Regions from separate parts of the Pedococcus sp. P2_E2 genome, predicted to be linked through region 1. Evidence: predicted binding sites of a transcription regulator. Region 1 holds the regulator's gene; the other holds the start of a gene.

The links. The regulator LexA, encoded in region 1, represses DNA repair genes until DNA is damaged. The targets are predictions, from matches to a motif close to TCGAACANNTGTTCGA.
Region 2: AC1DWR_RS16635 (HNH endonuclease signature motif containing protein) is a predicted target of LexA. The motif match lies at 7,131-7,146, and genes of this name have one in related genera.

Annotation. Positions count from the first base shown of each region.
Region 1 is NZ_JBFUEM010000001.1:431,647-445,727, reverse strand. Features, by position in the region: gene AC1DWR_RS02115 (vitamin B12-dependent ribonucleotide reductase) at 1-2,799, opposite strand, end outside; gene nrdR (transcriptional regulator NrdR) at 2,976-3,488, opposite strand; gene AC1DWR_RS02105 (hypothetical protein) at 4,014-4,502, shown strand; gene AC1DWR_RS02100 (ZIP family metal transporter) at 4,533-5,258, opposite strand; gene AC1DWR_RS02095 (GNAT family N-acetyltransferase) at 5,436-6,035, shown strand; gene AC1DWR_RS02090 (hypothetical protein) at 6,115-6,948, shown strand; gene AC1DWR_RS02085 (DUF998 domain-containing protein) at 6,938-7,639, opposite strand; gene AC1DWR_RS02080 (dihydrofolate reductase family protein) at 7,756-8,355, opposite strand; gene AC1DWR_RS02075 (SRPBCC family protein) at 8,469-8,897, opposite strand; gene AC1DWR_RS02070 (winged helix DNA-binding domain-containing protein) at 8,945-10,096, shown strand; gene AC1DWR_RS02065 (hypothetical protein) at 10,194-10,691, opposite strand; gene AC1DWR_RS02060 (LysM peptidoglycan-binding domain-containing protein) at 10,798-11,196, opposite strand; gene lexA (transcriptional repressor LexA) at 11,452-12,177, shown strand; gene AC1DWR_RS02050 (hypothetical protein) at 12,389-12,601, shown strand; gene AC1DWR_RS02045 (DUF4259 domain-containing protein) at 12,577-12,990, opposite strand; gene AC1DWR_RS02040 (N-acetyltransferase family protein) at 13,060-13,599, opposite strand; gene AC1DWR_RS02035 (class I SAM-dependent methyltransferase) at 13,618-14,081, shown strand, end outside.
Region 2 is NZ_JBFUEM010000007.1:244,763-258,843, reverse strand. Features, by position in the region: gene AC1DWR_RS16660 (maleylpyruvate isomerase family mycothiol-dependent enzyme) at 1-596, opposite strand, end outside; gene AC1DWR_RS16655 (bifunctional copper resistance protein CopD/cytochrome c oxidase assembly protein) at 623-2,686, shown strand; gene AC1DWR_RS16650 (nitrilase-related carbon-nitrogen hydrolase) at 2,689-3,537, shown strand; gene AC1DWR_RS16645 (NHL domain-containing thioredoxin family protein) at 3,549-5,429, shown strand; gene AC1DWR_RS16640 (hypothetical protein) at 5,466-5,717, shown strand; gene AC1DWR_RS16635 (HNH endonuclease signature motif containing protein) at 5,794-7,116, opposite strand; gene AC1DWR_RS16630 (DUF6458 family protein) at 7,358-7,615, shown strand; gene AC1DWR_RS16625 (acyl-CoA dehydrogenase) at 7,719-9,596, opposite strand; gene AC1DWR_RS16620 (DUF6584 family protein) at 9,781-10,335, shown strand; gene AC1DWR_RS16615 (hypothetical protein) at 10,384-10,575, shown strand; gene AC1DWR_RS16610 (SRPBCC family protein) at 10,631-11,122, shown strand; gene AC1DWR_RS16605 (aminotransferase-like domain-containing protein) at 11,287-12,699, opposite strand; partial or broken gene AC1DWR_RS16600 (DMT family transporter) at 12,698-13,627, shown strand; gene AC1DWR_RS16595 (FMN-binding negative transcriptional regulator) at 13,633-14,081, shown strand, end outside.

The sequences.
Region 1 (14,081 bases):
CGAGTGGACCTCGACCGAGACCTCGCGGGCGCTGGCTGCACCGGCGCCGGACTTCACGGAGTCGGCGTCGAGTGCCTTGCCCTCGACCGTGGGAGTCGAGGTCGCGGCGGCGGCCGGCTTGGTGACGGGGGCGGACTGGCTGAAGTTCTCCAGCTCGTCCTCGAGCTCTTCGTCCGACTCGTCAGCCTCGGTGGCCTGGTAGGAACCGGTCTCGAGCTGGCGAGCGCGCTCCTCGGCGGTGTGGATGCCCATGAACGAACGGGTGTCGAAGTCCATGTGGTCCAGCGCCAAGCGACGGAACACGTAGTCCATGATCGACTGCGCCATCCGCACGTCGGGGTCGTCCGTGAGGCCAGCAGGCTCGAACCGCAGGTTGGTGAACTTCTCGACGAAGGTCTCCAGCGGCACGCCGTACTGCAGGCCGATCGAGACGGCGATCGAGAACGCGTCCATCACGCCGGCCAGGGTCGAGCCCTGCTTGCCGAACTTGAGGAAGATCTCGCCCAGGTCGCCCGACTCGTAGGTGCCGGCGGTGAGGTAACCCTCGGCGCCACCCACGGCGAACGACGTGGTCTGCGAGGTCCGGCGCTTCGGCAGGCGCTTGCGCACCGGGCGGTACTCGACGACCCGCTCGATCTTGGCCTCGGCCGCAGCCGTGACCTTGTCGGCGGCAGCGTCCTTGGCGGTCGACCCACCATCGGACAGCGGCTGACCGACCTTGCAGTTGTCGCGGTAGACCGCGATCGCCTTGAGGCCCAGCTTCCAGCCCTGCATGTGGACGTCCTCGATCTCCTCGACCGTGGCGTTCTCAGGCAGGTTGACCGTCTTGGAGATCGCGCCGGACAGGAACGGCTGCACGGCCGCCATCATCCGCACGTGACCCATGGCCTCGATCGACCGCGCGCCCATGGCGGTGTCGAAGATCTCGTAGTGCTCGGTCTTGAGGCCGGGAGCGTCGATGACGTGACCCTTGTCGGCGATGTACTCGACGATCGCCTCGATGGTCTCGCCCGTGTAGCCCAGCTTCTTGAGCGCACGCGGGATGGTCAGGTTGACGATCTGCATCGACCCGCCACCGACGAGCTTCTTGAACTTCACCAGCGAGAAGTCGGGCTCGATGCCGGTGGTGTCGCAGTCCATCATGAAGCCGATGGTGCCGGTCGGGGCGAGCACCGACGCCTGGGCGTTGCGGTAGCCGTTCTTCTCGCCGACCTTGACCACGTCGTCCCACGCCTTGGTGGCTGCGCGGTGGATCGAGGTGTCCATCGTGTCGAGCGGACGGATCGCGTCGTTGGCGCTCTGGTGCTTGCGCATCACGCGCTTGTGGGCGTCAGCGTTCCGGGCGTACCCGGCATACGGACCCACAACGCCGGCGATCTCGGCGGAGCGCTTGTAGGCGGCACCGGTGAGCAGCGAGGTGATCGCGGCAGCGAGCGAGCGGCCACCCTCGGAGTCGTAGCCGTGACCGGTCGCCATGAGCAGCGCGCCGAGGTTGGCGTAGCCGATGCCCAGCTGGCGGTAGTCACGCGTGGTGTCGCCGATCGCCTCGGTCGGGAAGTCCGCGAAGCAGATCGAGATGTCCATCGCCGTGATGACGAGTTCGGCCACCTGCTGGAACTTCTTGGCGTCGAACGTGTCGTCGTCCTTGAGGAACTTGAGCAGGTTGAGCGAGGCCAGGTTGCACGAGGAGTTGTCGAGGGACATGTACTCCGAGCAGGGGTTGGACGCGGTGATCCGGCCGGTCTCGGGGTTGGTGTGCCAGTCGTTGATGACGTCGTCGTACTGGATGCCCGGGTCGGCGCACTCCCACGCGGCCTCGGCCATCTTGCGGAACAGCTCGCGGGCGTCGATCGTCTCGATGACCTCACCGGTGTTGCGAGCGCGCAGCCCGAACTCGGTGCCGTCCTCGACCGCCTTCATGAACTCGTCGCTGACGCGGACCGAGTTGTTGGCGTTCTGGTACTGGACACTCACGATGTCCTTGCCGCCGAGGTCCATGTCGAAGCCGGCGTCACGCAGCGCGCGGATCTTGTCCTCCTCGCGCGCCTTGGTCTGGACGAACTCCATGATGTCGGGGTGGTCGACGTCGAGCACGACCATCTTGGCCGCGCGACGGGTCGCGCCACCGGACTTGATCGTCCCCGCGGACGCGTCGGCGCCACGCATGAAGGAGACCGGGCCCGAGGCCGTGCCACCGGAGCTCAGCAGCTCCTTGGACGAGCGGATCCGCGACAGGTTGAGGCCGGCGCCGGAGCCGCCCTTGAAGATGAAGCCCTCTTCCTTGTACCAGTTGAGGATCGAGTCCATCGAGTCGTCAACGGCGAGGATGAAGCAGGCGGAGACCTGCTGGGGGCTGTGCGTGCCGACGTTGAACCAGACCGGCGAGTTGAAGCTGAACACCTGGTGCAGCAGGGCGTAGGTCAGCTCGTGCTCGAAGATCTCGGCGTCCTCCGCGGAGGAGAAGTAGCCGTGGTCCTTGCCCGCCTTGACGTAGGTCAGCACGACGCGGTCGATGAGCTGCTTGAGCCCGGTCTCACGCTTGTCGGTGCCGAGCGCGCCGCGGAAGTACTTCGTGGTCACGATCGTGGAGGCGTTGACGCTCCAGAAGTCGGGGAACTCGACCCCTCGCTGCTCGAAGATCGTCTCGCCGGTCTTCCAGTTCTGCTGGACGACGTCGCGCTTCTCCCACGTCACCTCGTCGTACGGGTGCACACCAGGGGTGGTGTAGATCCGCTCTACCTTGACACCCTTCCCGGAAGTCTTCCGGGCACCTGCACGTGCCCCTGCGGTTTCAGTCATTTCTGGTGGCCTCCCTAGCCCCTGGTGTTTCTACTGTTGATTGTCTCGTGCGGCACTGACAGTGCCGCGATGCTCTGGTGGTGCGTTGCCCTTGGTGGTGCGTCGCCTGTGGCCGTGCTTCTCGTCTGGTCTCTCGTCGTGCGTGGCCGTGCGGGACGGCGGGTATGCCGCGGGGCCTAGCCCGGCGGCATACCCGCCTGGGTCTGTGGTCGCGAGCGCGGCTCCGGCTCGGTGCCGGTGGCGTCGCGCTCGGCGCGCAGCAGGGTGATCGCACCCTCGAAGTCCTCGAGGCTGTCGAACGCCTGGTAGACGCTGGCGAACCGCAGGTAGGCGACCTCGTCGAGCTCGCGCAACGGTCCGAGGATCGCCAGGCCCACCTCGTGGGCCTCGACCTCGGCCTGCCCCTGCTGGCGGATGCACTCCTCGACCCGCTGGGCCAGGATCGCGAGGTCGTCCTCAGTGACCGGACGGCCCTGACAGGCCTTGCGGACGCCGACGAGGACCTTGCTGCGGCTGAACGGCTCGTTGGCGCCGGAGCGCTTGGTGACCGTCAGGCTCGCCGTCTCGATGGTGGTGAAGCGACGACCGCATTCGGGGCACTGGCGACGCCGGCGGATCGAGCTGCCGTCATCGGTCGTGCGCGAGTCCATCACGCGGGAGTCGGTGTGCCTGCAGAACGGGCAGTGCATGTCGGTCTCCTCCCGGTGGGCGTCTGCTGGTGCGGATCCGGCCCCGTCCTGTGGACGGAACTGGGGACTTGCTGGGGACAACGTGTGGACAACCCGCCCTAGCCTGTGCACTACATGTGGACGAACTACAGCGATGTAACCACTAGATGTAGGGATAGTCTGCCTCGCTGTGACCTGCGACGCAAGCCGTTCCCCGAAACTTGTGTCGAAGTGTGCATCGCCGCAGGTCAGAGGCTTGCGGCGGCGCGGCGCGACACGCCCAAACTGGTGCTGGTGTGACTGATGTGACGTCAGAGGCGCCCAGATGTGGGGTCTGTCCCGAATCCACTCCCCCACATGTGGTGCCCGGGATCGTCGAGGGCTCGTGAAGGGCTCGTGGGGGCGCTCACTGGCCACATCCGCAGGCACCCAGCGGAAAATCGGCTCACCGCTCGGCGACCGAGGCCTACGCAGAGTGAGGCTCCCCTCCCCGGCCGCTCGGGTGCAGCATGGGGCCGTTGCAGGGAACCATCGGAGGAGGTTCTCATGAGCCAGGGAGAGATGAATCGTCGTCAGCTGGTCCGGGCCGCAGCGGGGGTGGCCGCCGGAGGGGTGCTGATCGGGGGCACGGGGGCGGCGTCCGCTTCGGCGGGCGAGGGCCATTCGGGCCGGGGGCTGGTGGGCACGTGGGTGGTGGACCACACCGACGACCCGCCTGGCGAGCCCGACCCGGGGCGGACCCTCGTCAGCCTCGCGACGGGGGGTGTCCTCGTCGCCAACGACGTCAAGCCGCCAGGCCCGGGCGCCACGGGCGCGTGGGCATCGACCGGTCACAACCGCTTCAAGGCCACGGCCTGGGGAGCGATCCCCGGGCAGCCCGGCGGTGATCCCGACGTCACCGTGAGGCTGAAGATCCGCGGCAAGGTCCAGGGGGACACGGTCTCGGGGACCTACCGGTTCACCGTGTTCGCGCCGGACGACAGCATGTTGTTCGAAGGCACGGGGACGTACACCGGCACCCGCCTCGAAGCCTGACAGGAGGGGCGGCGCCGCGTGCCATCTCGGTTACGCCATCGAGAGCAGGAACGCGGCGCTGAACCCCACCACCGTCAGCAGGCCGACGAGGCGTCCGGCGTGCTCCACCGCCTCGGGGACCATCGTGTCCGCGAGCATCGTGAGGATCGCCCCGGCGGCGAACGCCTGGATGGTCGCGACCACGGCCGGATCCGCTCCGTCGAGCAGGACGCGACCGAGCGCCGCCGCGACGGTGGAGGCTGCGGCGACCGCGAGCCACATGCCCATGATGAACCGCGCGCTGTGCCCAGCCGACTTCATCCCCGCTGAGGACGACAGACCCTCGGGGATGTTGGACAGGAACACCGCGGCGACGACCGCCACGCCCACGCCTCCCCCGCCGATCGTGCTGACGCCGATCGCTGCCGACTCCGGTATGCCGTCGAGCAGGGCTCCGAGCGCGAGTGCGGTCCCAGCCGCGCCGGCTTGCGGGCCGTTGGGACTCTTGCGCCGGTGCCCGCCGCGGCTGTCGATCCACCAGTCGCCGAGGAAGAACACGACCGACCCGGCCAGCAGCCCCAGGACGGTCGACACTCCCCCTGCTTTGTCGTAGGCCTCACCGGCGAGCTCGAAGGTCAGCGCACTGACGAGCACCCCCGAGCCGATCGCCATGACCCAGCCGATGACGCGCTTGGAGGCGGGCAGCCAGATGCCGGCCGCCGCCCCGATGAGCAGAGCCGCTCCCCCGACGAATCCCCAGAACGCTGCTTCGAACACCCGCGTCTCCTGTCCTCGACCACGCTTGACCTGCGCCGATGCGGCAGCGGGCCCTCGGACCCTACCTGCGGCCAGTTCTCGAGCGGGTGGCAGATCGACCCCTCCGCCGGTGTTGAAAGCGGTTTGCCACCCTCTCGAGCCGCGCCGGTCGTCTGTGCCTGGTGCTTTGCTGGACTCGTGACGGCAACGGAGACGTGGGAGACGCACCCGGTGACGCCCGACCGGTTCGAGGACTTCGCCGACGTCATCAACAGGAACCGGCGTGCCAACCACTGCTGGTGCCTGTCCCACCGCCTCCAGGTCAAGGAGATCGAGGAGCTCGGCGGGACGGGACCGGGCGCCCGCGAGCGCGCCATGCGCAGCCTGTGCGAGCGCGAGCACCCGCCGGGAGTCGTGACCTACCTCGACGGCGAGCCCGTCGGCTGGTGCAACATCGGCCCGCGCGCGGAGATCACCCGGCTGGCGAAGTCGGCGCTCATGCGTCCCGTCGACGACCTGCCGGTGTGGAGCATCGTCTGCGTCGTGGTGCGTTCGGGGTTCCGCAGGCGTGGCGTGACGGAGCACCTCATCGAGGGTGCCGTGGCGTATGCCGCGGCGAACGGCGCGCCCGCCGTCGAGGCCCACCCGGTCGATCCCGGCGACCAGCGGATGGACCTCACGATGGCGTTCGTCGGGACTCGTCACATGTTCGAGAAGGCGGGGTTCGCGGTCGTCGGGACCACCGACGCGGTCGCCAGCAAGCTGCCACGTCTGGTCATGCGCCGCCCCCTCTCCTGACTGCCGGCTGCGCGCCACACGTGGCACCTTCGTGCAAACGGACGATGTCGTCCGCAAAGGCACGGAGGATCGTCGGAGCATGGCCACGATTCCCGAGGACGACTGGCGCCGACGGCCCGGCATCTTCTTCGCCGTCAACGTGATCTCGATGGCGGCGCTGCTCGTCGCCGTGCTGATCTACTCCAAGGACCCGGAGCCGAGCCGGCTCTACTGGTCGTTCTCGTTCCAGTCGGTCGTGCCCCTGTGGGTGCCGTGGGCAGGGGCGCTGGGCGGGGCGACGATCAGCCTCGTCGGCATCGTCAAGCACGCCCACAACTGGGACCCCGACTACTACCTGTGGCACCTCGCCCGCCCGCTGCTCGGCGGCGTGTGCGGCACCATCGGCGTGCTGATCGTCGTGCTGCTCATCAAGAGCGTGACCGCCTCCCCCACGACGCCCGCCAGTGGCGACTCGGCGGCCGCGGTGCCCGTGGCCTACGACGGGCCGGGCATCGCCATCCTGGCCGTGATCGCGTTCGTCATCGGCTTCCGCGAGGAGACCTTCCGGCACCTCATCGAACGCGTCGCCGACGTCATCCTCGGTCCGGGCGCGGCGACGACCAAGGACATCGTCGCCTTCGTGCCTCGCAGCCTCGACCTGACCACGACGGGCACCAACCCAGTGGGCAGCACCGTCCACCTGTTCAACGGCAGCAAGGACGCGCTCGGCATTGCGGCGGGCTCCCTCGTGGTGGAGCCGTCCACGGCCGGGTTCGTCGCCCAGCTCGAGACCGAGGGCGCCATCGCCCCCGGCGACGCGGTCTCCGTGACCGTGACCTGGACGCCGGCCGGCCCCGGCACCGCGACGGCCAAGCTCACCGCACAGCTCGGCGGGTATGCCGCGGACGTCCAGCTGCGGGGAGTCAGTACCTGAGGTCGTTGCTCCGCAACCTCAGCGCCAGGGCGACCAGGCAGGGGAACGTCACGGTGAGGATGACGACGCGCTGGGCCAACCCGGCATACCCGTGCAGTGGGGCATCCTCGGGGATCGCGAAGACGCCGAGCGTCACGAACCCGACCAACGCCAGCAGCCCCGCGACGAGGGTCCAGCGGTGCAGCACTGTGCCCCACCGCGGATCGGCCCGAAGTCCGTGCGACAGGGCGAGCAGCGCCAGCCCTGAGCTGAGGAAGAAGGTCACGCCGCCGACGAAGTGGTGCCCGGGGTCGTAGGCGACGCCTTGGGCGTCCTGCTCGATGGGGAAGGCCGCGGCGATGAACAGTCCGACGCTGCACAGCCCGAGGAGGGCCGGGCCCAGCCGGCTCAGCCGACTCCGAGCGACACCGCGGTGCATCCCCCAGGCGAACGCCGCCATGAGGACGCCGAACACGACGAAGTTCGCCTGCTGGACCCAGCCGTGCGGTCCGGCCTCGAGGTTGCTCACTGGTTCGCTGACCCAGTCGTAGGTGTCGTGGCGGGCCAGCTGCTGGACGAGGAAGACCGAGGTGAACAGGATCGGGCCCGTGATGCCGGCGAGGGCAGGCCAGTGCAGGTCTGCCGTGCCGGCGTGGGTGGCGCCACCGGTGGCGGTGGCGATTTCCTTGTGTGGGGAGATCGAGGTGGTCATGGCTGCCTCCTGGTCGGGTGGGTGCTCATGCCCTCGACGCTACGAAGGGCCCGCCTCATCCCGCGTCGGCCGATCCGCCCACTCGCGCACTCACCTGGATGGGTCGATCCACCCATCTAGCCCTTGTTCACGCTGTAGTCGATGAAGGTGGCGTACTCGCTCTGCCGGACGCCCTTGTGGGTCAGCTCGATGTCCTGCTCGAAGCCGTCGAACAACCGCTTGCCGCCGCCCAGGATGACCGGGGCCACGATGATCGACAGGTCGTCGACGAGCCCAGCGGCCAGGGCCTGCCGGATCACGTCGGCGCCGCCCATCACGTGCACGTCCTTGTCCCCTGCGACGGCCCGCGCCTGGTCGACGGCCTCGGCCAGACCGTCGACGAACGTGAACGCGTCGCCCTCGGGCTGGTCCTCCGGTCGGTGCGTGACGATGAAGAACGGCACGTCCCAAGGGTTCTGGTCACCCCAGTGCCCGGCGGCCTCGTAGGTCGCGCGCCCTCCGACCACCGCGCCGAAGTTGGCCATGGCCTCGTCCATCCACGCCTTGTCGACCTCCCCCATCTGGCCGGTCGGCTCCTCGGCATAGGTCCACGGCCCGCCGAACACCCAGTAGTGCAGCCGCTCGCCACCCTCACCGAGCCCCTTGTCCGGGCCGTCGTCCGGCCCGGTGACGTAACCGTCGACCGACGTCGTGATCCCCGCGATGACCTTGCCCATGACTGCCGCCTTCCGTGGTCCGCGCCCACGGTCGGCGTCGGCCCGGTGTTCGTGTCTCCTGGTGTTCCTGTCAGCAGTACCGACCGGCAACGGTCCACGAACTCATCGGTCCCTCAGGCGGGCCCGCCCTCGCACTGCGCCTTGAGCCCCGCCGACTCCATCGCGAGGTAGCGCTCGGTGAGCCCGTGGTAGAGCCGCCCGACCAGCGAACCCACGATCCCACTCTGCTCCACCGAGAGCCGGACCCTGCTGCCACCGCCGGGGAGTGCCTCCACCGAGTGCCTCGCCGTGGTGAGCGCCCCCGGGCCGGCCGACACCCACGTGAACATCCGCCCCGGGTCGAACTCGGTCACGACCCAGTCCACCGTCGGGACCTTGGGCTGGCTGATCTTGGCCGCCGAGCCCGTCCGCAACGGGCCGTCCTCGAGGCGGCGAACCCAGCGCACCGAGGCGGTCCAGTCCGACCAGTGCTCGACGTCCGTGAGCACCTCCCAGACCCTTTCCGGCGGGGCGGCGATGTCGACCGTCGTGCTCTGCTCCACCCCTCCATGGTCGCGCACCTGTCGGCGGTATTCGAGAGGATGACGCCATGGATCACGCGAGCGTCCTCGCCCAGCGGCTGGCCACCCAGCGGCTCAGCTCGGCGCCGCTGCCCCGCGCCGCCGACGTCGTGCGACTGCTCACCTGTGTGCAGAGCCAGGAGCGCGACCACGCCTTCTTCTCGCTCGCCATGCGCTCCCGCAAGGACCGGTATGCCGCGGTGCAGCGTGAGTTCGACGCCGGCGCCTTCCTGCGCACCCACATCCTGCGGCCGACGTGGCACTTCGTCGCTCCCGAGGACCTGCGCTGGATCCTCGCCCTCACCTCGCCGCGCGTGCTGTCGAGCATGGGAGCGCGGCACCGCCAGCTTGGTCTCGACGAGGCCAAGCGGCTCGGCGACGGGTTCGAGCTGCTCGCAAACCTGTTGCAGGACAAGAACTTCCTCACTCGACCCGAGCTCGGTGAGGCGTTCGTCGAGCGCGGTTCACCCATCAAGCCCGGCGAACAGCTCGGCCACCTGCTCATCGTCGCGGAGATGCGCGGCCTGGTCTGCTCAGGGCCGATGAAGGGTGTCCACCACTCGTACGCCCTGGTCGACGAGGTCATCGCGCCGACACCCGAACGCAGCCGGGACGAGGCTGTCGTGGAGCTGGTCCGACGGTTCTTCAGCGGCCACGGGCCTGCCTCGGTCAAGGACTTCACCCGGTGGGCCACCATGACGGTCAGCGACACCAAGGCAGCGCTCGCGCAGCTCGGCGACCACCTGGAGGAAGTGGAGATCGACGGCATCCCGCACTGGTTCGACCCCACGCAGGTGCGACGGGTCAGTCGAGGCGCCCCGGCGGCCTACCTCTTCCCGACCTATGACGAGGCGGTGCTGACCTATCCGCAGGTGAACTTCTCAGCGCTGCCGGGCCACCCCTATGCCGAACACACCGACCCGTTCTGGGCGAGCGTGGTGCTCGACGGCACCAACGTCGGGCTCTGGAAACGGACCGTGCGACCCGACGCCGTGCAGGTCGAGGTGCACCTCGCTCCTGAGGTCTCGACCCGCGGGCGCACCCAGGTCAGGGTGGCGGCCCAGCGCCTCGCTGGCTTCCTCGGACGCGACCTGTCCCTGGTCGAGAACGAGGGCACCCCGCACCTCTGGGGCGGCGAGCTCGGCCACCCAGCACGCAGGCCGAAGCGGGCCGACCGCTGAGCGGTCGGCCCGCCACCGTCCCCCGCGCCCCTGTCCCCTCGAGGGTGCGTCAGTTCGTGATCGGCAGGATCACGTCACAGAAGTGGCGGCGCGGGGTCTAGGAGGCGAAGCCCCGGAAGGTGTCGGTGATGCAGCCGACTGAACCGGCATCCAGCGTGCACGTGCGGTTGTCGCCCGCCAGCTTGCCGCCGCCCGAGCTCACGCCGGGCAGGGTCGAGTCGATGACCCACCAGTCCCCGAAGGTCCGGTAGCCGCCGCCTTCAGGGAGCACGTTCGGGTTCTGGAACGCGGGGAGGGTGATGAAGGCCTGGTAGCCGACGGTCACCGTCGCCGTGCCACAGGTGAGCTGCTTGACCCCGCTGAAGACGAGCTGGTTGTGGGTCCGCAGGTCGGCGGCGTTCTCGAGGTCGGTGACCTGGGTGCAGGACGAGAGCGGACCAGTCGCGGCCGTGATGTCGCTGGGCCCGTCCACGAACTGGGTGTCGACGGTGAACGAGGTGGGAGTTCCCGCCGCGGCGGTGGCCGGGAGGACCGAGAAGGTCACTGCTCCGGCAGCTGCGGCCAGGACGGCCGCCATCCGTGTGGTGGTGTGCATGCCGACCACGGTCCTACGAGGTTCGCGCCCAGCGCATCGTGGTTATCGCGTAGCGCGAAATGCGTAGGCCACTCGACCGACGCGCTCAGTCGGCAGCTGGCGGGTCTCAGCCGACGGCGGGGATGAGCAGCGTCTGACCGGCGTGGACGTTGCTGTCGGTCAGGTCGTTGGCGACCTGGATCTGGGCGACCGCCTCGGCCATGGACAGCTGCGGGAGCTGCTCGACCGCGATCTGCGACAGGGTCTGACCGGACTGCACCGTGGTGGAGTGGTCGATCACGGTGGCGGACGCGCCACCGGAGAACACGGCGATCGCCAGGGCCACGGCCGTCACCACGACGGTGAGCGTGATCGCGAGCCGGGCTGCACGGGTCAGGCGCAGCGGGGCGGCGGGAGCGAGGGCGACCTCTGGGCCGGTGGGCACCGAGACCAGGCGGGGGCGAGCCGGGCGAACGGGGACCCGCACCGGTGCGGGGGCGACGTCCCAAGCGACTGCTGCACTCATCAGGTCCTCCATCGTGACGTGCTCTGCTGCGTTCCTCGAACGGATGTGCGAAGAACTGCTTGACTGATTTCTAGCACGCATGTTCGAATCAATCAAGACACGCGTCGAACACATGTTTGGCACAGGCGTTCGAAGGCCATACGCTGTGTTCATGCCGCAAGCACATCAGAGGGCACTGACAACGGCTCCGCGAGCACCCGGCATACGGCACCTGACCTGCACCTGCACCCGAAACTGCTCAAGTGAGGAAGCGGCATGAGCGACGACAACGTCAAGGAACTGCCCGACCGCGATCGCGGTGACGGGCTCACCGTCCGGCAGCGACGGGTGCTCGAGGTGATCCGCAACTCGGTCGACCGGCGCGGCTACCCGCCGAGCCTGCGCGAGATCGGCGAAGCGGTCGGCCTCACCTCTCCCAGCTCGGTCGCCCACCAGCTCTCCACCCTCGAGCGCAAGGGCTTCCTGCGCCGCGATCCCAACCGGCCGCGCGCCATCGAGGTGGTCTCGCCCGACTCCCCCGCCGACATGCGGGGCTACCGCGGCGGCGCCTCCGCCGAGGACGAGACGGCGACCTACGACGAGACCGGGTCTGGTGACCAGCGCCCGGCTGCGACCTACGTGCCCGTGCTCGGGCGCATCGCCGCCGGTGTGCCCATCCTCGCCGAGGAAACCGTCGAGGACGTCTTCCCGCTCCCCCGGCAGATCGTCGGCGAGGGCCAGCTGTTCCTCCTCCAGGTCGTCGGCGACTCGATGATCGAGGCAGCGATCTGCGACGGCGACTGGGTCGTCGTCCGCCAGCAGCCCACGGCCGACAACGGAGACATCGTCGCGGCGATGCTCGACAACGAGGCCACCGTCAAGACCTTCAAGCGCAAGGACGGCAAGGTGTGGCTGATGCCGCACAACGCCGCCTTCGACCCCATCGACGGAGACCACGCCACGATCCTCGGCAAGGTCACGGCGGTGCTTCGTCGGGTCTGAGCTCGACCCTCAGGTCCGGCGACGTGTGCCGCGGAGCGCCTCGTGCGCGCCGCGGCACACGTGCGTGCAGGCGCATAGTGGGGCCGGCACGAGTCGACCCATCATCCGTTCGGCTGATGGCTCATTCGCCCGAACGGACCGAAGCGGACCTCGCGGGCCCGTGTGCGTCACGTGCCCCGTAACAGGCGACTCGCAGGAGCGTTCTCTACACATGGAGGCCCAACCCGACCCCGATCTCACCGACCAGGTGCTGGGGTCCGAGATCGAACTGCTCGCGGACCTGATCGACGCCGCGAGCCACGCCTGCTCGCAGCTGAACCTGGACCAGATCGACGCGGCTCTCGGGATCTGTCGGGCACAGGGTCAGCTCCCCGCCCAGTCCCCCGCCCATTCCCCCGCTCAGTCACCCAGCGCGTCGAGGTAGTGCGTGATCTTGGTGGCGAAGCGTTCGCCGCCGTCACCCTCGGCCCACAGCTCCCACAGCTCGTTGTCGTCTGACTGCATCGCCCGGTGCAGTGCCCGCGTGGCGAGCTCCTCCAGCTGTTCGTCCACCTCGATGGGTTCCTCGTCGACCCACCAGGGCACATTGCGTTCTCCCACGACGGATTCGAAGTCGTCGCAGGCAGCCACGAGCACCGCTGCCGCCACCGCCTGCGACATGGTCGGCGCCTCGATGTACCCCCGCGCGCGGACCACTTGGTCGAGGGCCGCCTCGACCCGTTTGCGTCGTACGTCGTGCTCGGACTCCTCGAGCTCGTCGAGCAGGTCGAGCGCGTCGTCGTTCTCGAACGGCCCGGCTCCGGTGGCGCCCATCTCCCAACCTCCACAGCGTGCGAACGATGCTCCTTCGAGGGTGCCAAGAGACGCAGCGACACGCCAGTCCTACTCGTGCGGAGTCATCCGTTGGTACCAGGCCGTGTCGACGTAACGACCGAACTTGTGTCCGACCTCGCGAAGCACTCCCACCCGCTCGAAGCCGCACGCGACGTGCAGCGCCACGCTGGCGTCGTTCGGCAGCGCGATCACGGCCACCTGGGTGTGCACCTCGGGGGCGGCGTCCAGCCGCGCCAGCAGCGCGGCATACAGGGTCCGTCCGAGGCCGAGACCGCGGGCGCCCTCCGCGAGGTAGACCGACACCTCCTTGGTGCCGTCGTAGGCCGGCCGCGGGCGGAAGGGGCCGGAGAACGCGTACCCGAGCAGCTGCTCGTCCGTGCAGGCGACGAGGACGACGTTGCCGACGTTGCCCGCACTGGTGGCGGCGAGCTTCTCACCGAGGTATGCCGCGCCGCGGGGTTCGGTGTCGAAGGTCGCCAGCGAGGTGCGGACCTGCTCGTCGTAGATGGCGGCCATCGCGGGGAGGTCCGCCTGCGTCGCATCACGGACGACGATTGCGCGGCCGCTGTCCGGGGCATTCCTGCTCATATCGGCGATGCTAGGGGGATGAGCGACGAGCACGGCCACCGCCACGACCACAGCCACGGGACGCATGACTCGGCTGCGGCGGCGAAGCTGCCCGACCCCGACCGCGGTGGGCCGACGGACCGACAGGCCTTGTGGGACGAGCGGTATGCCGCCCACGAGCACGTCTGGAGCGCGACGCCCAACGCCGAGGTGGAAAGGATCGTGGGCGCCTGGCCGCCCGGTCGCGCCCTCGACCTCGGCGCCGGCGAGGGCCGACACGCCGTGTGGCTGGCCTCGAAGGGCTGGCGGGTCACGGCGGTCGACTTCTCGGCGGTGGGGCTGGCCAAGGGCGAGAAGGAGGCCTCCAGTCGCGGGCTCCGGATCGACTGGGTGGTGGCGGACGCCCGGTCCTGGCACCCGGCGCCCCTATTCCTCTTCGACCTCGTCCTCGTGTCGTACCTCCACCTGCCCTCGGACGTGGTCTCGCGCACCCGGACGTGGCT
Region 2 (14,081 bases), on a different contig from region 1:
TCGATGATCACGACGTTGCCGGGCTCGATGCCCGCGTCGCGTGCCACCATCCTCGGCAGCGAGGCGAAGAGCTGCTCCATGAACACGGTCGCGCCACCGGAGTCGAGGTTGCCGGGCCGACGCAACGCCTGGCGGATGTCCTGCTCATGGGTCCAGATGTCGAGGATCCTGGTGCGGAGGTTCTCGCCCGCCGGCGCCGGCCCCCACGCTCCCCGAACGATGGTCTCGAGCGTCATGTCCGGCGCGCTGAACTGCTCCACCCGTTGCGCCACAATGGTTTCCAGCTCGCTGACCACCTTGGCCCCCAGCATCCCCCGCCGCAGCTCCACCGACCGCTCGATGAACTTGCCGGCTTCGTGGCGCACGTGGTCGTAGTCGGGCAGGTCCACGCGCGGGACGTCACCGGTGTGCAGCCACGACTCCAGGCCCACCACGTGCGAGATCTGGTCCTTCACCGTCCAGCCGGGGCAGGCCGTCGGGAGGTCGAAGTCGGCATCCGAGCAGGACCGACCCAGGTCGATGACTGCCTGGGTCGTCTGCTGGTAGGCCGTGACGAGTCCGGCCAGGTCTTCGGGTGCTGCCGGGTGCAAGGACATGGCTCCACCATACTTAGGCTGTCGCCATGACCTCTCCCGTCGCCAAGACCGTGAACGCCCCCGCGGCGCCCTCGGCTCCCTTGGGGCGGCTGGCGCTCCTGGCGCTCGTGCTGGCGGCCCTGGTGGCGCTCCCGCTGGCGGCCGTCATCGGCGAGGCCGCGACGGCCCCGGTCATCGGCGACCCCGGGGGCTTCGTCCGGTGGGGATTGCTCTACGCCCGGGTGGTCCACGACCTCGCCGCCGCGGTGACGGTGGGGCTGCTCGTCCACGCGGCATACCTCGTGCCTGAGACGACGCGCACGAGCCGCCGGCTGACCGCCACCAGGCTTGCGGGCATCGCCGCCGGGCTGTGGGCGCTCGCCGGCGCCGCCGGGTCCGTGCTCGGCATGGCCGACCTGATCGGGGTCCCGCTCTCCGACCCGTCGTTCGCGCAGCAGTTCACGACCTTCGCCTGGCGGATCGAGCCGACCCGGGTCGCGTTGATCACGGCGGGCGTCGCAGCCCTCGTCTCCGTCCTCGCCCTGGTCGTCACCAGCCGGGCCGCGATGGCCTGGCTCTCGGTGATCTCGGTGCTCGGCGTGCTGCCTCTCGCGCTCGCGGGACACGCGGCCGGGGCGACCGACCACAGCACCGCCGTCAACGCGCTCGCGGCCCACCTCGTCGCAGTCACCGTCTGGGTCGGTGGCCTGCTCGCCCTCGCGGTGCTGAAGCCGATCCTGGGCCGCGACCTCGCCCCCACGGCGGCGCGATTCTCGACCCTGGCCGGCTGGTGCTTCGCGGCGGTGGCCCTGTCGGGCCTGCAGAGTGCCCTGATCCGGGTGGGCACGTGGAGCGACCTCGGCACGCGTTACGGCGTGCTCCTCGTCGTCAAGAGCGTGGCGCTCCTCCTGCTCGGGTATGCCGGGTGGCGCCACCGTCGCTCGCTCCTGGCGGGCCTCGAGCGGGGCCGGACCACCACCTTCCTACGCCTCGTCGCGGCCGAGCTCGTCGTCATGGGGGTGGCGCTGGGAACCGCGGTTGCCCTCTCGCGCAGTGCGCCACCGGTGCCTGACGTGCCCGTCGCGGACGCCTCCCGCACCTTCGCCCTGACCGGCTATCCCGACCCCGGGCCGCTCTCGGGGTCCTCGTGGCTGACGACCTGGACGACCGACTGGCTGTGGCTGAGCCTCGCGGTCGTGGCTGTGGGGACCTACGTCGCCGGCGTGCTGCGGCTGCGCCGCCGTGGCGACGCGTGGCCGGTGCACCGGACGGTCGTGTGGGTCCTGGGCTGGGCGGTGTTCGCCTACGCGACCTCGGGCGCGCCGGGGGTCTACGGTCGCGTGCTGTTCTCGATGCACATGGTCATGCACATGGTCATCGCGATGCTCGTGCCCCTGTTGCTCGTGCCGGCAGCGCCGATCCTGCTCGCCCTGCGCGCCCTGCCGGCCCGCACCGACAAGACCTGGGGGCCCCGCGAGGTCGTCCTCCAGGTGGTGCAGTCGCGGGTGCTCAAAGTGGTCGCCAACCCGGTCGTCGCGGCGGCCCTCTTCTTCTTCAGCCTCGCGATCTTCTACTACTCACCGCTGTTCGAGCTGGCCCTGCGCACCCACACGGGGCACGTCCTGATGGTCGTGCACTTCCTTCTCACGGGCTACCTGTTCACCTGGGTGCTCATCGGCATCGACCCCGGCCCGAAGAAGTGGCCGCCGATCATGCTGCTCGTCGTGCTGTTCGCGACCATGTCGTTCCACGCGTTCTTCGGCGTGGTCATGACCGGCAGCACGACGGTGCTGGCCCCTGACTTCTTCGAGGCGCTCAAGCTGCCGTGGATGAGCGACGTCCTCGGCAACCAGCGCGAAGCCGGCGCCATCGCGTGGGGCATCGGCGAGGCCCCGACCGTGATCCTCACCCTGCTCGTCGCGATGGCCTGGGTGCGCACCGACCGCGCCGAGACCAAGCGCAAGGACCGGCAGGCCGACCGCGACGGGGATGCAGAGCTGGCCGCCTACAACGCACACTTGAAGGAGCTGAGGCGTCGAGACGACCAACGACACGATCAGCGACGACACGACCAGCAACGACACGATCAGCGAAGCGAGGAGCGGCAGTGACCATGCGGGTTGCGGTGCTGCAGATCGCGTACGGCGACGACGAACTCATGGCGGAGCGTGTCACGCGCGTCGCCGACCTGGTGCGCGCCCAGGCCGGTCACGACCTCGTGGTGCTGCCCGAGCTCTGGGCGCCGGGCGGCTTCTCCTACCGCGAGTGGGATGCGCGCGCCCAGCCCGTCGACGGCCCGATCGGTGCCGCGATGTCCGCCGCCGCCCGTGACGCCGGGGTCATGCTCCACGCCGGGTCCATCGTCGAACGCCCCGCGGCGGGAGACACGAGCTGGAAAGAGAAGAGCTCGGACGGCCACGGACTCTGGAACACCTCGCTCGTCTACGCCGCGGACGGAAGTCTCGTCGCGGCATACCGCAAGATCCACCGGTTCGGTTTCGGCTCTGGCGAACCGAAGCTGATGGACGCCGGCGAGGACATCGTCCTGGTCGACCTGCCGAGCACAGGACCCAGGCAGGACAACGCTCCGCACCGCGCGGCGCTGTCGACGTGCTACGACCTGCGGTTCCCCGAGCTCTATCGCCGCCAGCTCGACGCAGGCGCCACCGTCTTCGTCATCCCGGCCGCATGGCCCGCGGCGCGCGTGCGGCACTGGACCCTGCTCGCCCACGCGCGTGCCATCGAGAACCAGTGCGTCGTCATCGCCTGCAACACCGCGGGCACCCACGCGGGCACCCCGATGGGCGGCCACTCGCAGGTGATCTCGGCGACGGGCGAAGCGCTGGCCATGGCCGGCAGCGGCGAGGAAGTGCTCAGCGTCGACGTCGACCTGGCTGCGGTGACCACCTGGCGCGAGCAGTTCCCCGTCCTGCAGGACCGGCGACTGAAATACCCCCTGTGAAGAGTGCTGCCGTGAAGAGAGACGCTCGCCTGCGCGCGCCCGAGCTGGTCGGGCGGGGCTGGCTCAACACCGGTGGCGAACCGGTGACGTTGGCCGACCTGCGCGGGCGCATCGTCGTGCTCGACTTCTGGACGTTCTGCTGCGTCAACTGCCTGCACGTCCTCGACGAGCTCCGTCCGCTCGAGGAGAAGTACGCGGACTCCCTTGTCCTGATCGGCGTCCACTCCCCGAAGTTCGAGCACGAGGCCGACCCCGACGCCCTCGCCGCTGCGGTCGAGCGCTACGCCGTGCACCACCCGGTGCTCGACGACCCCGACCTCGTCACGTGGCAGGCCTACACCGCCCGCGCGTGGCCGACGCTGGTCGTCATCGACCCCGAGGGCTACATCGTCGCCTCGATGTCCGGCGAAGGACACGGCCACGGCCTGTCGGTCCTCATCGAGGAGCTGATCGCCTCGCACAGCGCCAAGGGCACCCTGCGCCAAGGCAACTCGCCGTATGCCGCGCCGGCACCTGCCCAGACCGCGCTGCGGTTCCCGGGCAAGGCGGCCGCCCTGCCGGACGGTTCGTTCCTCGTCTCCGACACGGCGCACCACGAGCTCGTGTGGCTCGAACCCGACCTGGAGACCGAACGCCGACGCTTCGCCGGCACGAACGAGTCCGGTCCGCTGAACGAGCCGCAGGGGGTGCTGGTCCTCCCGGCGGACACGGCTGAGCGAGTCGGCTACGACGTGGTCGTCGCGGACTCCGTCAAGCACCGGATCCTCGGGCTGCGGCTCGCCGATGGAACCTGGACGGTGCTCGCCGGGACGGGCCGCCAGCTGCGCGAACGGTCTGGCATCGGCCCGGCCCTCAAGCAGGACCTCTCGACGCCCTGGGACCTGGCCTGGTTCATCGGTAGGGTCGTCATCGCGATGGCCGGGACCCATCAGCTGTGGGCCCTGCACCTGGCCACCGACCCGGCCGACAACACGGTCGCGGTGCTCGGGGGCACCTCCGCGGAGGGCATTCGCGACGGAGCGGCGGACGAGGCGTGGTTCGCCCAGCCGTCGGGGCTCGCGGTGTCGGAGGAGGGGTCGCGCCTGTGGGTCGCGGACTCCGAGACCTCCGCGCTGCGATCGCTCGACGTCACCGACGAAGGCTTCGTCGTCACCACCCACGTGGGTCAGGGCCTGTTCGACTTCGGCCACCGGGACGGCACGGCTGACGACGCGCTGCTCCAGCACCCCCTCGGCGTGACCGTCCTGCCGGATGGCTCGGTGGCCATCAGCGACACCTACAACGGCGCGATCCGCCGGTTCGATCCGGTCACCCGCGAAGTCAGCACCCTGGCCACTGGCCTGCGCGAGCCCTCCGATGCCGTCGTCGAGCTGACCGAGGTCGGCGACACCCAGTCCCCGAACCGTTCGAGTGTCGCGCCTCGAGCGCGCCTGGTGGTGGTCGAGTCGGCGGCCCACCAGCTCGTGCGGATCCCGTTGCCCGACAAGGCCCAGCACGTCGACGGCCTCGCCCAGCGCACCCAGCGACCCCGCACCGAGGTCGCGCCAGGTCCCCTGACCCTGACGGTCAGCTTCTCCCCGCCCACGGGGCAGAAGCTCGACTTCCGCTGGGGCGAGCCGACTCGGTTAATGGTGTCGGCGACCCCCGAGGGCCTGCTGCGCGAAGGTGCTGGCAGCGCCGAAGGCCTGACGCGCACGCTGACCCTCGACCCGGCGGCCGGCGACGGAGTGCTGCACATCTCGGTGCAGGCCGCATCGTGCGACGGCGACCCCGAGACCGGCGAGGTGCCCGAGCACGCCGCCTGCCACCTCTACCAACAGGACTGGGGTATCCCCGTTGTGCTGGTCGACGGCGCCACCACCGAACTGACCCTCGACCTGCGAGGCGTCTGACCTACGAGTGGGCGGGCGCGCGCGTAGCGTTCCCGGTTGGCCCCCAAGATCCTGCCGCAGCGCCTACCCTCGGGTCATCGGTCCGCTCCCGCGCGGGCCGCTGCGAAGGTGGGCGACATGTGGTGGCTGCTTGCAGTGCTGGTCGCGATCGGCGTCCTTGCCTGGGTACTCCAGCGGCGTGGGGCGACGTTCGACGGACAAGACGACCGAGGGGACGCGGGACGCCCGCCCGAATCCTTCAAGATTCCCGGCGCAGGCGGCGGCAACTCAGGCGGCTTCGTCGGCTGAGTCGCGGCCGCGCCAAGCTCCCGCAGGGCCTGCCACACCCCGCGCCGCCGCGCCGCCCCGCTCAACTGTCCTCGCCTCACGTCCGGAGAGCGAAGATGACGGACTTCTTCCCCTGGCCGTCCGTGTCGATCCGGTGTGAGTAGCGGGGGTCGTGGATCCGGCGATGGTGGTATCCGCACACCGGGACTGCCAGCGCCAGATCGGTCCGACCACCGCTTGCCCACGGATCCTCGTGATGGAGCTCTGACCAGGCATAGGGCCGATCGCACCCTGTCGCCGCACAGGTGTCGTAGGTCGTGGCGAGGGCGACCCGCTGCGCCTCGGTGAAGAACCGCTCCTGCCGCCCGAGGTCCAGCGGAACCGATCGTCCACCCAGAACCGCCGGAAGGATGCCGGCATTACAGGCCAGTCGGCGGGCCTCCCCGGCGGAGATGTCGTGGCCGGTGTCAAGGTGGGCGGCTCCGACAGCTGCCTTGAGCTGGTCGTGGTCGATCGTGACGACCACCGTGGCTGCGACCTTGCCGTTGAGTGTGTCGGTGGGGAGGTGCTCGAGCAGCTCGACGAATGCCGTGCCGTAGCGGTGCGCCCAGTCACCCTCTGCCTGGAAGGCCTCCCAGGTGGCCGCTGTGACATCGGCAGGCGTGGCGGCACCCGCAGCTTTGGCCGCCTTGGCAGCCTGCTGGGCGAACCGACGGGGCGATGCGATCTGTTGGACGGTCTTGGCCAGGATCGAAGCCGCAAGAGTCGGCAGCGTGAAGTGGCCGGTCGAGGTGCCGTCGCCGTTGTGGTGCCACGTCAGCCGCGCCTTGGCCAACGCCGCATCTTCCTCGCTGCGCAGCACCTGGTCCTCGTGGGCGTCGACCTCGGCCTGCGAACGCTGCGCGACCGACAGGATCCGCCTGCCCTCCTTGCGCAGGGTGCCCGGGTCGACCAGCTTGGCTCGGCGCACGAGATCTGCCTCGATGGCCGTCCGCTCCTGCGTGCTCAGGCCGTGGGGCAGCTGGGCGGTGGCCGTCGCGATCACCTGGGCGTGCTCGGTGGAGACGTCGCCGGCGGCCAGTGCCTCACGGGTGGCGTCAAGGCCGTTGTCGAGGGCCATCGCGAGCCGCACGTCACGGGCCGCCTGACCGCCCTCGCGCCGCGTGCTGGCCGCCAACCATGCTGACGTGTCGGTGAGCCCGGAGTCGGCGGCGACCTCAGAACGGTCAGCCTCGGCGACGAGTGAGAGCCGAACGGCCTGCAGCCGGGTGATCACCCGGTCGACGTCGCCCAGGGCCGCCGCCGCGGCAGTGCCGCCGCTCACGTCGCCGGTGTGGACCCGATCCAGCAGCTCGTCGATCTCGCGCAGCACTTCGACCGTCCCGAGTGGGGCGGTGAGAAGGCTGGCGGCTGCTGACATGTAGGCAACCATAGTCGAACATCTGTTCGAACACAAGCACAGGCCACAGAGAGACTGGCCAGAAAGGTGGTCAGGTCTCGCGACCGGCTGCCGGAAGGGGTGGCGAGTCGGTGCCGCTCTCCGGCCCCTGTCGCGACGTGGCGGTATGAGAAGAATGCGCCGCGTCACCGCAGGTCAGGAGCTTTTGGCCATTAGAGTTGAGGGAACGGGTGACCAGTGCCCGCAATCCCCAGGAGTGAGCATGTACATCGGAGTCGGCATCTTCCTGATCGTCGTCGGCGCGATCCTGACCTTCGCGCTCAACGCGTCCACCGACGTGGTCAACCTCGGCATGATCGGCTGGATCTGCATGGCTGCAGGCGTGCTGGCCATCCTGCTGTCGCTGATCGTCACCCGCCGCACCACCACGGGCGCCGGCTACTCGTCGCGCCGCGTGAGCCACACCGACCCGGCCACCGGCACCCGTGTCGACGAGGTCGACGTGGACCCGCGCGCCTGACCAACCCCAGAGGCATCACCTGACCGACAACGAAGCGGCACCGGACTGATCCGGTGCCGCTTCGTCGTGCCGGGACCACCCGGCATACCTGCGTGGGAACGGGTCAGAACGCGGACTCGGGGAGGTCCATCAGGGCGTTGTCGGTCGCCTCGGCGATCGCGCGCTCGGCGGTGATCTTGGGCAGGACGTTGCGTGCGAAGAACGACGCGGCAGCGATCTTGCCCTCGTAGAAGTCGCGGTCCTTGGCCGAAACCCCTTCTGCTTCAAGGGCCTTGGCCGCAACCGCTGCCTGGCGAAGCAGGAGCCAGCCGATGACGAGGTCGCCGGCGGACAGCAGCAGGCGTGAGGTGTTCTGGCCGACCTTGTAGAGGTTGGCCAGCTCGCCACCCTCCTGGCGCGGGTCGGACTTCATCAGCTCGCCGACCATGTAGCCGATGATGCCCTGGACGTCCTCGAGGCCCGTCCCGAGCAGCTCGCGCTCGGCGTCGAGCCGTCCGCCACTGGCGCCGAGGTCCTTGGCGAACTCCTGGATCTGCAGGGCCACGTGGGACAGGGCCTGGGCCTTGTCCTTGATGATCTTGCGGAAGAAGAAGTCGAGGCCCTGGATGGCCGTGGTGCCTTCGTAGAGCGTGTCGATCTTGGCGTCGCGGATGTACTGCTCGATCGGGTACTCCTGCAGGAAGCCGGATCCGCCGAGGGTCTGCAGCGACTCGGTCCCGAGGAGGACCCACGCGCGCTCGGAGCCGACGCCCTTGACGATCGGGAGCAGCAGGTCGTTGACCCGGTTGGCGATCTCGGCGGCGGAGCCCTCGGCGAGCTCCTCGGAGCCACTCTCGAGGAACGCCTGGTGCACGATGTCCTGCTGGGTCGCGGTGTACATCACGAGCGCGCGCAGCCCCTCGGCATACGCCTTCTGCGTCATCAGCGAGCGGCGCACGTCGGGGTGGTGCGTGATGGTCACGCGGGGCGCGGCCTTGTCGTTCATCTGCGTGAGGTCGGCGCCTTGGACGCGCTCCTTGGCGTAGTCGCGAGCGTTGAGGTAGGCGGTCGACAACGTCGAGATCGCCTTGGTACCCACCAGCATTCGCGCGTGCTCGATGACGCGGAACATCTGCGCGATGCCGTCGTGGGTGTCGCCGAGCAGGGTGCCGACGGCCGGCTCCTTGTCGCCGAAGGTGATCTCGCAGGTCGTCGAGACCTTGAGGCCCATCTTGTGCTCGAGGTTGGTGACGTTGGCGCCGTTGCGCTCGCCGAGCTCACCGGTCTCGAGGTCGATGTGGAACTTCGGGACGATGAACAGCGACAGTCCCTTGGTGCCCTCGCCTGCGCCCTCGGGGCGGGCCAGCACGAAGTGGATGACGTTGTCGGTCATGTCGGACTCACCGGAGGTGATGAACCGCTTGACGCCGGTGACGTTCCAGGTGCCGTCGGCGTTCTCGCTGGCCTTGGTGCGGCCGGCGCCGACGTCGGAACCGGCGTCGGGCTCGGTCAGCACCATCGTGCAGTGCCAGCCCTTGTCGACGATCCAGTGGGCGAGCTTCTTCTGCTCGTCGTTGCCGAGGATGTAGAGCAGGTTGGCGAACGAGTAGGAGGCGGCGAACATCGCGATCGCCGGGTTGGCGCCGAGGACCATCTCGTTCATGGCCCACTTCAGGCTCGGCGGGGCGACGGTGCCGTCGAGCTCGCGCGGGACGTCGATGTTCCAGAAGCCGGAGTCGACGTAGGCCTGGTAGCTCTTCTTGAACGACTCGGGCATGGTCACCGAGTAGGTCTTGGGGTCGTAGACCGGAGGGTTGCGGTCGGCGTCGGCGAACGACTCGGCCAGCTCGTTCTCGGCCAGCCGCGCGACCTCCTTCAGCATCTCCTTGGCGGTGTCTGCATCGACATCGGCATAGGGGCCGGTGCCCAGGACGTCGCCGCGGCCGAAGACCTCGAAGAGGTTGAACTCCAGGTCGCGCAGGTTGCTCTTGTAGTGGCCCATGTCGGGGAACCCTCCGAGTGGTGACTTGTGGTCGACCGGCCCGTACCGGCCGGTAACTTCCATGATTCTACCGGTGGGTAACAATTGCAACCCCTCTGTGGGATTCCCCACCAAACGGATGACGTATGCCGCGTGCCCCCGATGACGCGGGCGCGCGGGGGAGGGCACGGCATACTCACGTGGTGTGACCGAGGAACCCCAGACGCAGCCTTCGAGCCAGCCGAGCAACGCGGTCCAGCGTGCTCGGGCCGACCTCGACGCCGGACGGGAGTGGAAGGCGCGCGAGCGCCTCGTCGGACACCTGGCGGGGGAGTTCGACGCCGAGGCGCTGGAGCTGCTGGGCGAGGTCAACTACGCGATGCGTGACCTGCCGGCGGCGGGGGCCGCCTGGTTCGGCACGGCCCGACGCGGCAAGGACGTGGACGAGGCGGTCGAGGCGTGGCGGGAACAGCACGGCGACCACTTCGGCCAGATGTGGAGCAGCCTGCCGCGGTCGGTACGGGAGCGGGAGGGCAACAAGCGGGTCGACGCGCTGCGGCGACGGGCTGAGCAGGCCAAGACGCCAACCACCGCGACCAGCTCGCCGCCGCCCCCGGGTGCGGACGCGGCGCCCGGCTCGAGCGCCGGAGAGGGTGGCCCGGATGCTGCGACGATCATCGCGGTGGCACTGGCAGGGTTGTTCGTGGTGTGCGCCGTCATCGGCCTCGTGACCCTCCTGGGCTGGATGGTCCCCGGCTGAACGGCGTGGGTCCACCCGCCTGTCGGTGGCTCCTGTCACTCTCGACGCATGGACAACACCTCGGATGTGCTGCTGTTGCACGCGGTCCAGGCCTGGTGTGACGAGTGCCAGGGCGAGCGGATCCTCGTGCCCGTGATCGACGACCTGCCGGGCGGCTTCTGCTGCACGGTCTGCGACACGGCGGTCTTCTCGGCGCTCGACGACCTGCCTGCCGTCGCCGCCCTGCGCCGTTCCGCCTGACCCGCGCGAGGCCCGCCAGATGGGGGGACGCGGTCCTAGGCTGCGCGGGCGCCGGATGCGTACGCTTGTGGGTGTCGGCGTCGTCGTCGGCGCGGAGGTGGATCGCGTGGGCGAGCTGGAGCACTCCGTCTGGATCAAGTCAACACCTGAGCAGGTGTGGCACACCTATGTCGACCCCACCCGCATTCCGCAGTGGCAGACTGGAAAGCCGTCCATCGGGGAGCTGCAGGGTGGCCATGGCGAGCCCGGCTCCACGTACGTCTCGAGGCGTGGCCCGCTGTCCGCGCGCACGACGGTGCTGCGCGCCGACGCACCCCACGAACTGGTCACGAGGACTGACGCCTACTTCGGCCTGCAGCTCGAGGTGACCTCACGCCTCAGCGGGCGATCGGGTGGCACCGACCTGCAGCTCCACGTTTCCACACAGTGGCGCCGCCGGCTCGGTCCTGTCGGCAAGGTCATTGAGCTGGCGATCCTGAGCCCTACTGAGGCTCGCAAGGAGCTGGCAAACCTGAAGTCCCTCGTCGAGCGGCAGGCCCCGGCCTGATCGCCGCCTTGGTGCGCCGTGAGGCCACCGTTGCTGGTGCCGGTCTCGAACTGGTTGCGATAGCGCCCGTCGCGCGCCATGGCCAGCAGGATCGGTATGCCGCGGTGCTGGCGGTCAGGGTGGAAGTTCAGCGTCACGCGCAGGCCCGGTTCACGTGGTTCCCGCTAGGCGCGGAGCCGCTCGAGGGCCGCGCCCAGGATCCGCGCGCCCTCGGGGAAGGCTCCGGGATTGGGCCCGGTGTAGTTCAGTCGCAGGTAGGCCCCCGCCGGCTCGGCGGGGAACCACTCTGTCCCCGGGGCGACGAGGACGCCGTCGCGCAGGCAGTCCGCCGCGAGCCTCTCGAGGTCCGTCCCGTCGGGGAGGCGTACCCAGAGGTTCAGGCCACCCGTCGGCACGTGCTCGACGTGGGCCTGCGGGACGTGCTCGCGAAGGCTGTCGAGGAGGAGGTCGCGTCGGGCTCGGAGCTGTTCGCGGACGCTGCGCAGGTGCGTCTGCCACGCGGGCTGGGTCACGACATCCAGAGCTGCCGCCTGGAGGAGGCCGCTGACGTACATCGAGTCGGCTCCGCGGTCCGCGAGGATGCGTTCGCGCGCCGGTCCGCGAGCGATGACGGCGGCGATGCGCAGGGCCGGCGACACGCTCTTGGTCAACGAGCGCAGGTAGATCACGTGACCCGAATCATCATGCGCCGCAACGGGTCTGGGCGTCGTGGTGATGCCGAAGTCGTGGGCCCAGTCGTCCTCGACCAGGAACGCGCCGTGGTCGCGGACGACGTCGAGCACCTGTTCCGCGCGTTCGGTCGACCACTGGGCGCCGGTGGGGTTCGCGTAGTTGGGCTGCGCGTAGAACACCCGGGCGCCGCTCTCCTCGAAGGCCCGCGCGAGCTCGTCGGGGTCGGGGCCGTCGGGGCCTGACGGCACCGGGACGACGCGCACCCCGGCCTGGGCGGCGGCGCTGATGGCACCCCAGTAGGTGGGCGACTCCATGAGCACCGGCTGTCCGCCGGCCACCAGGGCGCGGAACACCGAGCTGAGTCCGCTCTGGCTCCCCGGCAGCACGACGACATCGCTCGCGGCGGGTGGCGTGACCCCCACGGGGCTTGCGGCGCCCAGCTCGTGCGCGAACCACGACTGCAGGGCGGGGAGCCCGGCCGCCGGTGGGCGCGAGGTCGCCGTGTCCCCACGCACCGCCCTGGTCAGGGCCGATCGCACGAGCCGCTCGGGCAGCAGCTCGCGCTCGGGGTAGCCGGAGTGCAGGGCAATGACGTCGTTGGGCGCGCTCCGCATCGCGGTGGAGACGGCCTGGCCGCGTGACTGGGGTGCTCGCAGGGCCGCCGTCTGCCAGCCGTAGTCCGACGGGCGTGCCGTGCGGACCGCTCGGACGAACGTCCCGACGCCGGGGCGGGTCTCGACGAGTCCCTGGGTCGTGAGCTCGCGCAGGGCCTTCTGGACGGTGACCGGGCTGGCTTGGTGCTGGGTGACCAGGAGCCGCGTCGAGGGCAGGCGCGCACCGGGTGGAGCGCTCGCGATCCAGTCGCGCAGTGTTGCCACGATCCGGGAACTGCTATCGTTGTCCATGACGCAACATAGTAGCGCTACCCTGATTCGTGACACGGCGGTATCCGCGACGCCACTGGCCGGGATGCTGTGGGGACTGGTCGGGGTAGCAGCCTTCTCGTTCACCGTGCCGTTCACGCGGGTGGCCGTCGGCGGCCTGTCGCCGTTGTTCATCGGATCGGGTCGCGCCGTGGTCGCGGCAGTGCTGGCCGGATCGGCACTGGCCCTGACCCGCCAACGTATGCCGCGTGGTCGCCAGTGGGCGCGGCTCGCGGTGGTCGGCGGCGGGGTGGTCGTCGGCTTCCCGCTGCTGACGTCCTTCGCCCTGACGACAGCGCCCGCGAGCCACGGAGCCGTCGTCATCGCGCTGCTGCCGGCTGCCACCGCGACGATGGCCGTGCTCCGCGGTCACGAACGCCCGCCGGTCGCCTTCTGGGTCATCGCCCTGGTGGGGGCGGTCGCGGCGATGGGCTTCGCGTCGGCCCAGTGGGGCGGCCTCGGGCACCTGCGGTGGTCGGACCTGCTCTTCTTCGGCGCCGTGGTGGCTGCGGCAGTCGGCTATGCCGAAGGTGGCCTGCTGGCGCGGGAGCTCGGTGCGTGGTAGACGGTCTCGTGGGCGCTCGTGCTGTGCTCGCCGCTGATGGTGTTCCTGGCAGGGCTGTCCGCGTCGCACCAGCCTCCGTCCGCGACTGCGACGCAGTGGGCGGCGTTCGCCTACCTCGGTGTGGTCAGCATGTTCCTCGGCTTCTTCGCCTGGTACCACGGCCTGGCCATCGGCCCGATGGCCCAGGTGAGCCAGGTCCAGCTCGTCCAGCCGGTGCTCTCGATCGCCTGGGCGGGACTGCTGCTGGGGGAGGACCTGACCTGGGTCACGATCGTCGGCGGGCTGGTCGTCGTCCTGTGCGCGGGTGCTGCCGTCCGGGTGCGGCTCGGCGCGGAGGGAGACTGACGCCCATGTACGTGCCGCACTTCAACGCCCTGGACGACGTCGTGGCCATCCGCCGGATGGTCGAGGAGATCGGCTCGGCGCAGCTGGTCTCGATTGGTCCGGACGGCTACCCGCTGGCGACCCTGCTCCCGATCGTGTGGCGCGGTGACACCGTCATCGCCCACCTGGCGCGGGCGAACCCGCACTGGAGGTCCATCGGCGCAGACGAACCCGTCCTACTGGTCGTGACCGGTCCGCAGGCCTACATCTCTCCTTCCTGGTACGCCAGCAAGGCCGAGCACGGCAGGGTCGTGCCCACGTGGAACTACTCGGTCGTGCAGATCAGCGGGCGGGCGACGGTGCACGACGACGCCGACTGGGTCCGCGGGGCGGTGGACGAGCTCGTCGAGCGGCACGAGGGCCATCGTGCGGCGCCGTGGCGCAGTGCCGATGCGCCGGAGAAATACATCCAGGG